Regions from separate parts of the Bartonella henselae str. Houston-1 genome, predicted to be linked through region 2. Evidence: predicted binding sites of a transcription regulator. Region 2 holds the regulator's gene; the other holds the start of a gene.
What was found. Region 2 encodes LexA, which represses DNA repair genes until DNA is damaged. Its sites were predicted from a motif close to TGTTCNNNNTGTGTTCNG; they were not measured.
Positions count from the first base shown of each region.

Region 1 (4,932 bases), 760 kb from region 2:
ATTTTTTACACAACCCTTCATCGCTTTTTTTAGTGTTTTAAGCTTTGGACATCAATTGGGGTATAATAATATTCTTCCTCTTTATATTGTGCTCATGCTTTTTGCGCCTTTTGCGCTTTATTTGAGTTGTAAACAAAAAGGATTGTTGCTTTTAGGTTCGTTCATGCTCTACCTCCTCAGTGGATTTTATGAAATTGCTCCTCCTTCTTATCCATTAAAGGGAAAGTGGTTTTTGAATCCTTTATCCTGGCAATTCCTGTTTGTTATAGGATTGGTCAGCAGTTTATCTCTTCAGCAAGGAAAAAATATTGCCTGTCAGACTTTTTTTCTCGTTTTTGCTGCCGCGTATCTTTTGTTTTCACTGTTATGGGTTCGCTTAGAATGGTGGGGCGTTTTGGGGTGGCTTGGCTGGTCTTCTCCGTTGATTAATTTTAATAAAACATTTTTAAGTTTGCCGCGTCTGCTCCATGTTGTTGCGTTATCATTCTTTATTCTTTGTTTGCCTCGCTTTCATACGTGGTTTCATGTTGCAGAAAAGCATCCCTTAGCAATTTTAGGGAAACACAGTCTCCCCGTCTTTGTAACAGGGACTGTTTTTGCCATGGTAGGGCAAATTTTAAAAACAGTGATGACAGGAACGTTTTTTTCCGATAGCCTCTTGATTATAAGTGGTATTGCTCTGCAATTTGGGGTCGCCTATTATTATGAAAAACGCCCATCTCTTCATCGGTTTTTCGCAAGAAAACCTCTCTGTTTGTAATGGCGTTCTATGACGCGTTAACCTTAGCATAAGAAGCACATTGCGCAAAAGTTTGAAAAGGGGTACTCATTAAAAAAAGCATTCTGTTCAGTAGGAAAGGAAACTTTTTATCCCTCATTTCGTTGAGTGTCGTGATTTTTGTGCTGATATTTGGAGTATAAAAGTGTGAGTGCATATAAACGTCCCTATGATGAACCTATTATTATGGTTGAGCATAATGCTTTTGACAATGCTTTTAACCGCCTCTACGAAGAAACAATGGCGCTGATTGAACAAACAGCAACTTATATTGATACGGAAGGCAAATTAGCAGCACGTTCTCTCTCTGCAGAAGTTTCTGCTCTTTATGCCAAAGAGGCGATGTATTTAAGTACACGGCTTATGCAAATCGCTTCTCAACTTCTCCTTCTTCGTGCAGAGCGCGAAGGAGAGATGTCACCAGAACAAATACAAAAAGAGCTCGCGAAAGTCTCGCTTCATACACCGACGCTGAAACTAGAAAGCGCTCATTGGCAAGAATTTCCAGAAGTTTTCCGCAACTTTGTTGCTCGTTCTCTTCGTTTAGAAGCACGCATGCAATATTTGCGCACTGGCAGAGAAGGTATCTCTTCCCCTGTTTTGGAGGACGAAAATCCGGTGGGCAAACAAATCGAATTGCTTAAAACGGCTTTTCGGCGCTCTTAGAAAATTTTGTATCTGTTGCTTTTTTCTTCTTCATTCTGTTTAGGATGCTCTTTGTTTGTGAAAGCTAATTTCGGTAGAATCCCTCCCTTTCCTCTGTACCATTGTTTTGTACTGTTATTCCTTGGTTCTTTTTTGCTGCCTCGCCATTTTACTCAAGTGTTCGAAAAGCCTAGAGGTTTTTTATGGGAGGGGTGTTTGCTGTTGAAAGGGCGGTCGCTTTTGAAGAGGCGGGCGGTTGGCATTGAGGGAATGGTTCCCTTTTTTGTTTAGAAGCACGTATGCAATATGTGCGCACTGGTAGAGAAGGTATCTCTTACTCTGTTCTCAAAGATGATACTGTCTTGAAGACGACAATCCGATAAGCAAACAAATCGAATTCTATCTTTCTTTCGTGTTCTTTGCTTTCGTGCATCTATTCAAATACGGAAAAAGTGTATAAACTTGGCTTTATGGCAGAGACGATTCGTATTATAGGCATTGATCCAGGATTACGGCGAACAGGATGGGGGGTTATCGATTTCTCTGGCAATCGTCTTCAATTTGTTGCAGCGGGTACGCTTACTTCTGATGCACGTTGTGATCTTGCTTCTAGGCTCTGCCAGCTTTACAAAGGGCTTACAGATATTTTGCATCAGTTTATGCCTCAGGAAGCCGCCGTAGAACATGTGTTCGTCAACAAGGATGCTACGGCAACTTTAAAACTTGGTCAAGCACGGGCCATTGCACTTCTTGCTCCAGCGCAGGCAAATTTGCCTGTTTTTGAATATGCTCCAAACAAAGTGAAAAAATCAGTTATTGGAGTTGGTCATGGCGATAAGGAACAAATTCACATGATGGTGAAAGTTCTTCTTCCACGTGCTGAATTTGATAGCAGTGATGCCGCTGATGCACTTGCACTTGCTCTTTGTCACAGTACTCACCGTATCGGCGCTTCTTATCATGCAAGGATTATGGCATGATTGGCAAATTAAAAGGTATCCTTGAACACATCTTTGATGATCATATCATTGTGAATGTTCAGGGTGTGGGCTATGTAGTTTTTATTTCAAATCGCCTGCGTCCTTCTTTACCAGCTTTGGGGGAGAGTTTAAGTTTGTTTATTGAAACGCATGTTCGTGAAGAAGCCATCCGCCTTTTTGGTTTTATTGCGAAAGCGGAACAAGAATGGTTTTGCTTATTACAAAATGTGCCTGGTGTAGGAGCAAAAGTTGCTTTGGCAATTTTGGGAACTTTATCGCCAGATGAACTGGCACAGGCGATTGCCTTAAACGATATTGCAATGATAAGTCGTGCTCCAGGCGTTGGTAAAAAAGTCAGTGAAAGAATTGTGAGCGAACTGAAAAGCAAAGCTCTCCCTTTTAGTGAAAAGGTGATCCATAGCGCTCCACTCCCTCATTTGGAGGTGACCAATCAACCTACAAATGATGCACTTTCCGCTTTGATTAAGCTTGGTTTTGAACGTGATCAAGCAGCTAGAGCTCTTGCTTTAGCGGTGAACGCTCTTGAAGGGGAGACTGTTTCCTCTGCATTGCTTATTCGCCATAGCCTCAAATTGCTTTCTCCTCCTACTTAGCGCAAGGTCACAATGCATAAAGATGAAGATCAACGCCTTTTGGGTGCCGTCCCCCTTCCTAATGATCCAGATCGTTCCTTAAGACCACAAGTGCTTGATGACTTTATTGGTCAAGAGGCAGCACGGGCCAATTTAAAAATATTTATTGAAGCGGCAAAAGCGCGTCAAGAGGCCCTCGATCATGTTTTGTTTGTAGGACCACCTGGTTTAGGCAAAACAACGCTTTCACAAATTATGGCTAAGGAACTAGGGGTTAATTTTCGCTCTACCTCAGGTCCTGTTATTGCTAAGGCGGGAGATTTGGCAGCTCTCTTAACCAATCTAGAAGAGCGCGATGTTTTGTTTATTGATGAAATTCATCGTTTAAGTCCGGCTATTGAAGAAATTCTTTATCCCGCCATGGAAGATTATCAGCTTGATCTTATTATTGGTGAGGGACCGGCAGCACGTTCGGTTAAAATTGATCTTGCTAAATTTACTTTGGTTGCGGCAACCACGCGTTTAGGGCTTTTGACCACACCATTACGAGACCGTTTCGGTATCCCCATTCGATTGAATTTCTATACCATAGAAGAATTGGAATATATCGTTCAGCGTAATGCACGGCTTTTTTCGGTACAGATCAGTGAGGATGGTGCTCATGAAATTGCTCGTCGAGCACGCGGTACTCCACGGATTGCCGGGCGACTTTTACGGCGGGTTTGTGATTTTGCTCTTGTCAAAAGGGCAAAAAAAATTGATCGAAAAATTGCTGATGAAGCACTGTCTCGTCTAGAAGTTGATCATCTAGGGCTCGATCCACTTGACCGTCGTTATTTGTTGCTGATTGCTCAGACTTTTTTAGGTGGTCCAGTGGGTATTGAAACCATTGCTGCTGCTCTTTCAGAACCGCGGGATGCTATTGAAGATATTATTGAACCCTATCTTCTCCAACAAGGTTTTATTCAGCGAACTGCCCGCGGGCGCATTTTGCACCAAAAAGCTTGGAGTCATTTGGGGCTTTGTGCCCCGGCTTCCACACAAAAACATCCTCAATTGTTCGATATGCCAGACAATGCATCCCGCCAGACGGTTTTATGGGATGAGGCTGATGATTGATTTCCTTTTTCAAGAGATGCTATGCAGATGTTTTGCATGGATGATATATCATGAATTATAAGCCTATTTGCCCGTAGGGGAATTCTTCCCCAAAAAGCTTGGAGCCATTGAGAGCTTTGTGCTCTGGCCTTCACGGTTTTAACACAAAAGCATGTTCAATTGCGCAAGACGCTCAATAATTCATTATGATAGACGATTTTATGGGATGAAGCTGATGCTGGAAAAAAAAACTTTCAAAAGTAGCCATACAAATGCTTTTCATGATTTTCAGGCTCGGGTTTATGTTGCTGATACAGATTTTTCTGGTGTGGTTTACCATGCGCGCTATCTAGAATTTTTTGAAAGGGGACGCTCAGAGTTTTTACGGGATACAGGTTTTAATAACACGCTTTTAGCATCAGGTGTTGAGGGTGAAAAACTCTTTTTTGTTGTACGTCATATGGAAATCAATTTTTCTAGGCCAGCACAAATCGACAATCTTTTAACCATTAAAACACGCATCAGTCGTCTTCAAGGCGCACGCTTTTTTATGGAGCAATATATTCTACATGGTGAGAGCATGTTGGTCACAGCAAAAGTTGAAATTGCCCTCATTAATGAAGAGGGAAAACCACGACGTTTACCTAAAGAGCTTTTTTCAACAATTGTTGTTTAAAAGTGACCTTTGTTAAAAAAGTGCTATGATAGTGGTTCTCTCTAAAGACAAAGTGCAGTTTGTTTTGTTAAATTTAGAAACTATAAAACAATCTGTTTTATTGAATTTTAAGAAATGAAAGGTTCATTTAGAGGGACAAAAATTATGCCGCATATAGAACTA
Region 1 covers NC_005956.1:1,708,262-1,713,193, reverse strand. The annotation lists gene AYT27_RS07750 (OpgC family protein) at 1-760, shown strand, start outside; gene AYT27_RS07745 (DUF1465 family protein) at 926-1,444, shown strand; gene ruvC (crossover junction endodeoxyribonuclease RuvC) at 1,894-2,403, shown strand; gene ruvA (Holliday junction branch migration protein RuvA) at 2,400-3,017, shown strand; gene ruvB (Holliday junction branch migration DNA helicase RuvB) at 3,030-4,115, shown strand; gene ybgC (tol-pal system-associated acyl-CoA thioesterase) at 4,330-4,770, shown strand; gene tolQ (protein TolQ) at 4,915-4,932, shown strand, end outside.
Region 1: ruvC (crossover junction endodeoxyribonuclease RuvC) is a predicted target of LexA. The motif match lies at 1,826-1,843, and genes of this name have one in related genera.

Region 2 (4,932 bases):
TTTAAAAGAGATTGTAGGATTGTAAAGACTAGATATTAGCATTTGCCTTTTTATGAACAACACACAATCTCATTTTTAGTGACAATCCTACTATACTCAACTTTTTTGATTATTTGCCGTTTAGAAGTTCTGCACGATCAAATTTTGCTCGACTTATTTTGGACTTATGAGAAAAAGACTATTTTATAGAAGCTATCTGATCGAACATCAGCGGTTTATTAACCAGCACAGGACCAATCTCTGGCAATTTTATTGAAACAGTTTTACTGAGTTGCTTTTGTTCAACAACAGCTTTGGTTAATTGTTTTTTGCTGTCTATATTTCTCTTCTCTAAAATAATGTTTTCTCTTTTTTGAAGAGTATCTGCTAATGCTAAAGAATATGAACCGATATTTCCAGGTATATAAGAAGCCATTAAATAAGCACCATCATAGTGGCCAACCGGTGCTTCAGCGATATACTCCACTTGAACATTTGTTACACCGGCATTTTCATAACCAAGTATTGCTGCGGCTTGTTTTGATAAATCAATGATTCTATCCTTCATAAAAGGACCACGATCATTTACTCTAACAATGAGCGAAGAACCGTTTTTCAAATTCGTAACACGAGCATAACTGGGTAAAGGCATTGTGGGGTGAGCAGCAGTCAAGAGATTCATATCATAGATTTCACCATTTGCTGTTAAACGCCCATGAAAGTCTGAACCATACCATGAGGCTTGTCCAACACGTTTATAGGTTGGATCATGTTGAGGATAATACCACTTTCCTTTTATTTTATAAGGCTTACCGACGATTGCCCGCCCACTTCTCTTTTCTTTCGATTGATTTTGTTTACTTGAAAATTTTTTAGGCAGAATAACAGTCTTTGCATCAGCTTTTTTATTATTACAGAAACTTTTTAATGTAAAATGCGATGTTTCGTTTGCACAGCAAGATACCAATAACTGAGAAACAGCCACTACAGAAACAAATTGAAACGTTGATTTAACAACGAAGGAAAAATTTTTTTTTCTGTTTAAAAGCATCTGAAAACCCGCTTATTTTTCAATATACTTATCGCAAAAAATACGTCACGCCTTTTGTATGCGATGGGAAAATTTATATAGTATAGGATGATTCCCCTCGCGCAGCGCATGATAGACTTAAAGTTTAGTTTTAATCAAGAAATTAATGTATTGTTAATTTTTTGTTATTTACCACAAAAAAAATAAAGGCACTTTTAAAGACATTAGAATGAATAAAAGTAATAAAAATCAATATAGTAAATGAAACATATACTCTCATAATATAAACTGTGAATAAATAGGGTTACTCTGTATAAAGAACAGTCAACCGCTAGAAAATAACCGTAAATACAGAAAAAACTGTAAATTAATAATTCAGTAATAACTTAAGAACGCTAACAGTCATACCTGTAATCAATGTAAATGTAAGAGTTATGATATCATAACTTAAAGCGCTTTTTGGCTGTATTAAAGACATCAGTGTTATCACTTTATACAAATTAGATCTTAATACCTAACAGTTTTCAGTGGGGAAAAGGGCAAGAAAACGACTGATAGAAGGAAAACTTGTAATAGAATCAATAAAAGAGCCTAAAAAGAACTAAAGAAATGATAATTCCCGAACTTTTGTAAATCTATTAACCCTATGCAATATGGTGAGCGCGCAGGGATTCGAACCCTGGACCTACTGATTAAAAGTCAGTTGCTCTACCAGCTGAGCTACGCGCTCCCAAACAAGCCCTCTTACTTGTCGAAAGTGAATGGAACATACGGTTGACTTTTGATTTGGTCAACACCTTTTGAAAAAAAAATTATTCTTTATTTTAGTTATCAATATTTTTCTGCTTTTTCTTCTTTTCTCATCGTTGTATAAAAAACCACTTTTCTCTTTTGAGATAGCTTAAAAAGTAATAATTGAAACATAAAATTCCTTATAGCTTCTAAAATGTAAAAGAGTGAAGATTTCGAAATTATAAGGAAGGGAATATACAGAAATACGATAAACTGGGTTAAATAAATAACCAAAATGAATAAGAAGAAAACCAACGATACACACTGTTGTTCATATCTGATAGAAAACGAAAAAAAACATCTTTATCAAAAATTATAAGTGTTGTTTTTTCTCATAAAGGTTCGCTATCCTATTTTCTTATATCTTTAATAACACATCCATAGGCGTGCGGTAATATTTTCTCTCGCTCCTTAATGTTGAGTAAAACTTCGGGTAATGCACGATATCTGTACACCGAAAGTCCATTAATATGCGGATGTGAATCAGAAACCTAGAATGGGTTGAAAAGATCTTTAAAAATACCGCTTATGAACATAAAAAATGATGTGTTCAAATATATTTCAACTGTAGAGAATTTTATTAAAAATAAAACAGCAAAAATAAAGTGAACTGATTCCAAATGTGCATTGAGTTATCATCCGTGCTAAATTGCAAGATATGCAAATATCTTCTATTTCTTTCTTATATCTTGCCAAAAATGTTTTAAAAAAATTATATTAATATAATTTTCTATTTAAAATAATAAAAATACAATTATATTAAATATATAATTTAATGTTAAATAAATTATATAATAATATCAAATATTAATTTCAATTATAAACTCAAAAATAGATATTATTCTTTTATAAAGATAAAAATTTTAGAATAATTACTTAAAATTATATTTTTTATTCTCTCTTTTTTAATTCTTTTGATTGGAACTTTAATGCTGACTTGTAAACAATATGAGCTACTTTTGTTTATTCATAATCATATGAAAGAAACAGGCGTCCCACCCTCCTTTGATGAAATGAAAACTGCATTGGAGCTTACTTCAAAATCTGGCATCCATAGACTTATTACAGCCTTAGAAGAGCGAGGCTTTATACGCCGTTTGCCAAATCGCGCCCGTGCAGTGGAAGTTATCCGACTTCCCGAAAAAATAACATTTAACCTTTCTTCAGCACGTAAAATTTCCCCTAGTGTAATAGAGAATAATAAAAGAAAAATATCAAAAAACTCTGACAATTTTGATTTGGAAGAAAAAAAAAACATTATTATTCCCATTATGGGCCGCATTGCTGCTGCTGTACCTATTTCCGCTATACAGCAACAAATAAATACGCTTTGTTTGCCACAAGATATGATTAGCTTGGGTGAACATTATGCCCTAGAGGTCAAAGATGATTCTATGATTGAGGCTGGAATTCTTGATAAAGATATTATAATTGTTAGACGTCAAAATACTGCAACATCAGGCGAAATTATTATTGCACTTATCGATAAAGAAGAAGTAACCTTTAAACGTTATCGACGCAAAGGAAACTCTATTACATTGGAAGCTGCAAATCCTCACTATGAAACACGTATATACAGACCAGAGCGTGTGCAGATACAAGGTAAGCTTATCGGACTTATTCGCAAATATTAAAAAACAAAAAAGTTACTGAAAAAAACCCTCTATTCAATGAATAGAGGGTTTAAGTATTTTTTTAGCATGTTATCTGCTACGCAGATCCATAAAATTTTGTAGAAAATCAAATAAGCTTATAATAAACGATGTTGCGTATGTAAAAAAATCAAGAGCATTTTTGTTTTTAATGAAATAAAAGTAGCATAAAATTCGATTGTTATAAATGTTACAAAGTTGCAGGAATTATCATGGCAGCACCTCGTATTAGTTTTGTTTCTCTTGGATGCCCCAAAGCACTTGTAGATTCTGAACGAATTATTACAAGCCTTCGATCCGAAGGGTATGAAATTTCGCGCAAACATCAAGGTGCTGATCTCGTTATTGTGAATACCTGTGGTTTTCTTGATTCTGCCCGAAATGAATCACTCGCCAATATTGATGAAGCCCTTAAAAAAAATGGAAAAGTTATTGTAACTGGGTGTCTTGGTGCTGATCCTGATGTTATTCGCCAAGTATATCCTAATGTATTGGCCATTACAGGACCACAAGCCTATGAAAGTGTTATACAAGCAGTTCATACGGCAATTCCTCCAGTTCATGATCCTTTTATAGATTTAGTTCCCCCTCAAGGGATTCGCTTAACACCTCGCCATTATGCTTATTTAAAGATTTCTGAAGGATGCTCTAATCGGTGTAGCTTTTGTATTATCCCTACTCTGCGCGGTAATCTTATGTCACGTCCTATCAGTGATGTTCTTCGTGAAGCTGAAAAACTTGTACAAGCAGGGGTAAAAGAGCTTTTGGTTATTTCACAAGATACAAGTGCTTACGGCATTGATCTTAAATATCTAGAAACGCCTTGGAAAGATCGCACAGTAAAAACGAAGTTTTTCGATCTTTGTCGCGAATTAGGCAATATGGGCATTTGGATACGCATGCACTATGTCTATCCTTATCCCCATGTCGATGACGTTATTGAATTTATGGCGGAAAAGAAAATTCTCCCTTATCTGGATATCCCTTTTCAGCATGCATCACCAACTGTTTTGCGCAACATGAAACGCCCTGCTCTTGTAAAAAAAATAAATCGTAGAATTGAAAAATGGCGAATAATTTGTCCAGATCTCACTTTGCGATCCACATTTATTGTTGGCTTTCCAGGTGAAACTCATGAAGATTTTAACATACTTCTTGAATGGTTAGACGAAGTAAAAATTGAACGCGCTGGCTGCTTTAAATATGAAGCAGTAAAAGGTGCTGTTGCAAATGATTTGGGATTAGAAAGTATTCCTGAAGAAGTGAAGGAAAACCGCTGGCATCGCTTTATGGCAAAACAACAAAAAATTTCTACTCATCTTTTAAAGAAAAAAGTTGGAAAAAGACTTCAAGTTCTTATCGATGAAAGTCAAGGCAAAATAGCTAAAGGTCGTAGTCAATATGATGCTCCAGAAATAGACGGCGTTGTGCATATATCGTCACGACGCCCTTTACGTGTTGGTGAATTTGTCACTGTTA
Region 2 covers NC_005956.1:946,087-951,018, reverse strand. The annotation lists gene AYT27_RS04340 (septal ring lytic transglycosylase RlpA family protein) at 179-1,030, opposite strand; tRNA gene AYT27_RS04335 (tRNA-Lys) at 1,664-1,739, opposite strand; gene lexA (transcriptional repressor LexA) at 2,731-3,435, shown strand; gene rimO (30S ribosomal protein S12 methylthiotransferase RimO) at 3,666-4,932, shown strand, end outside.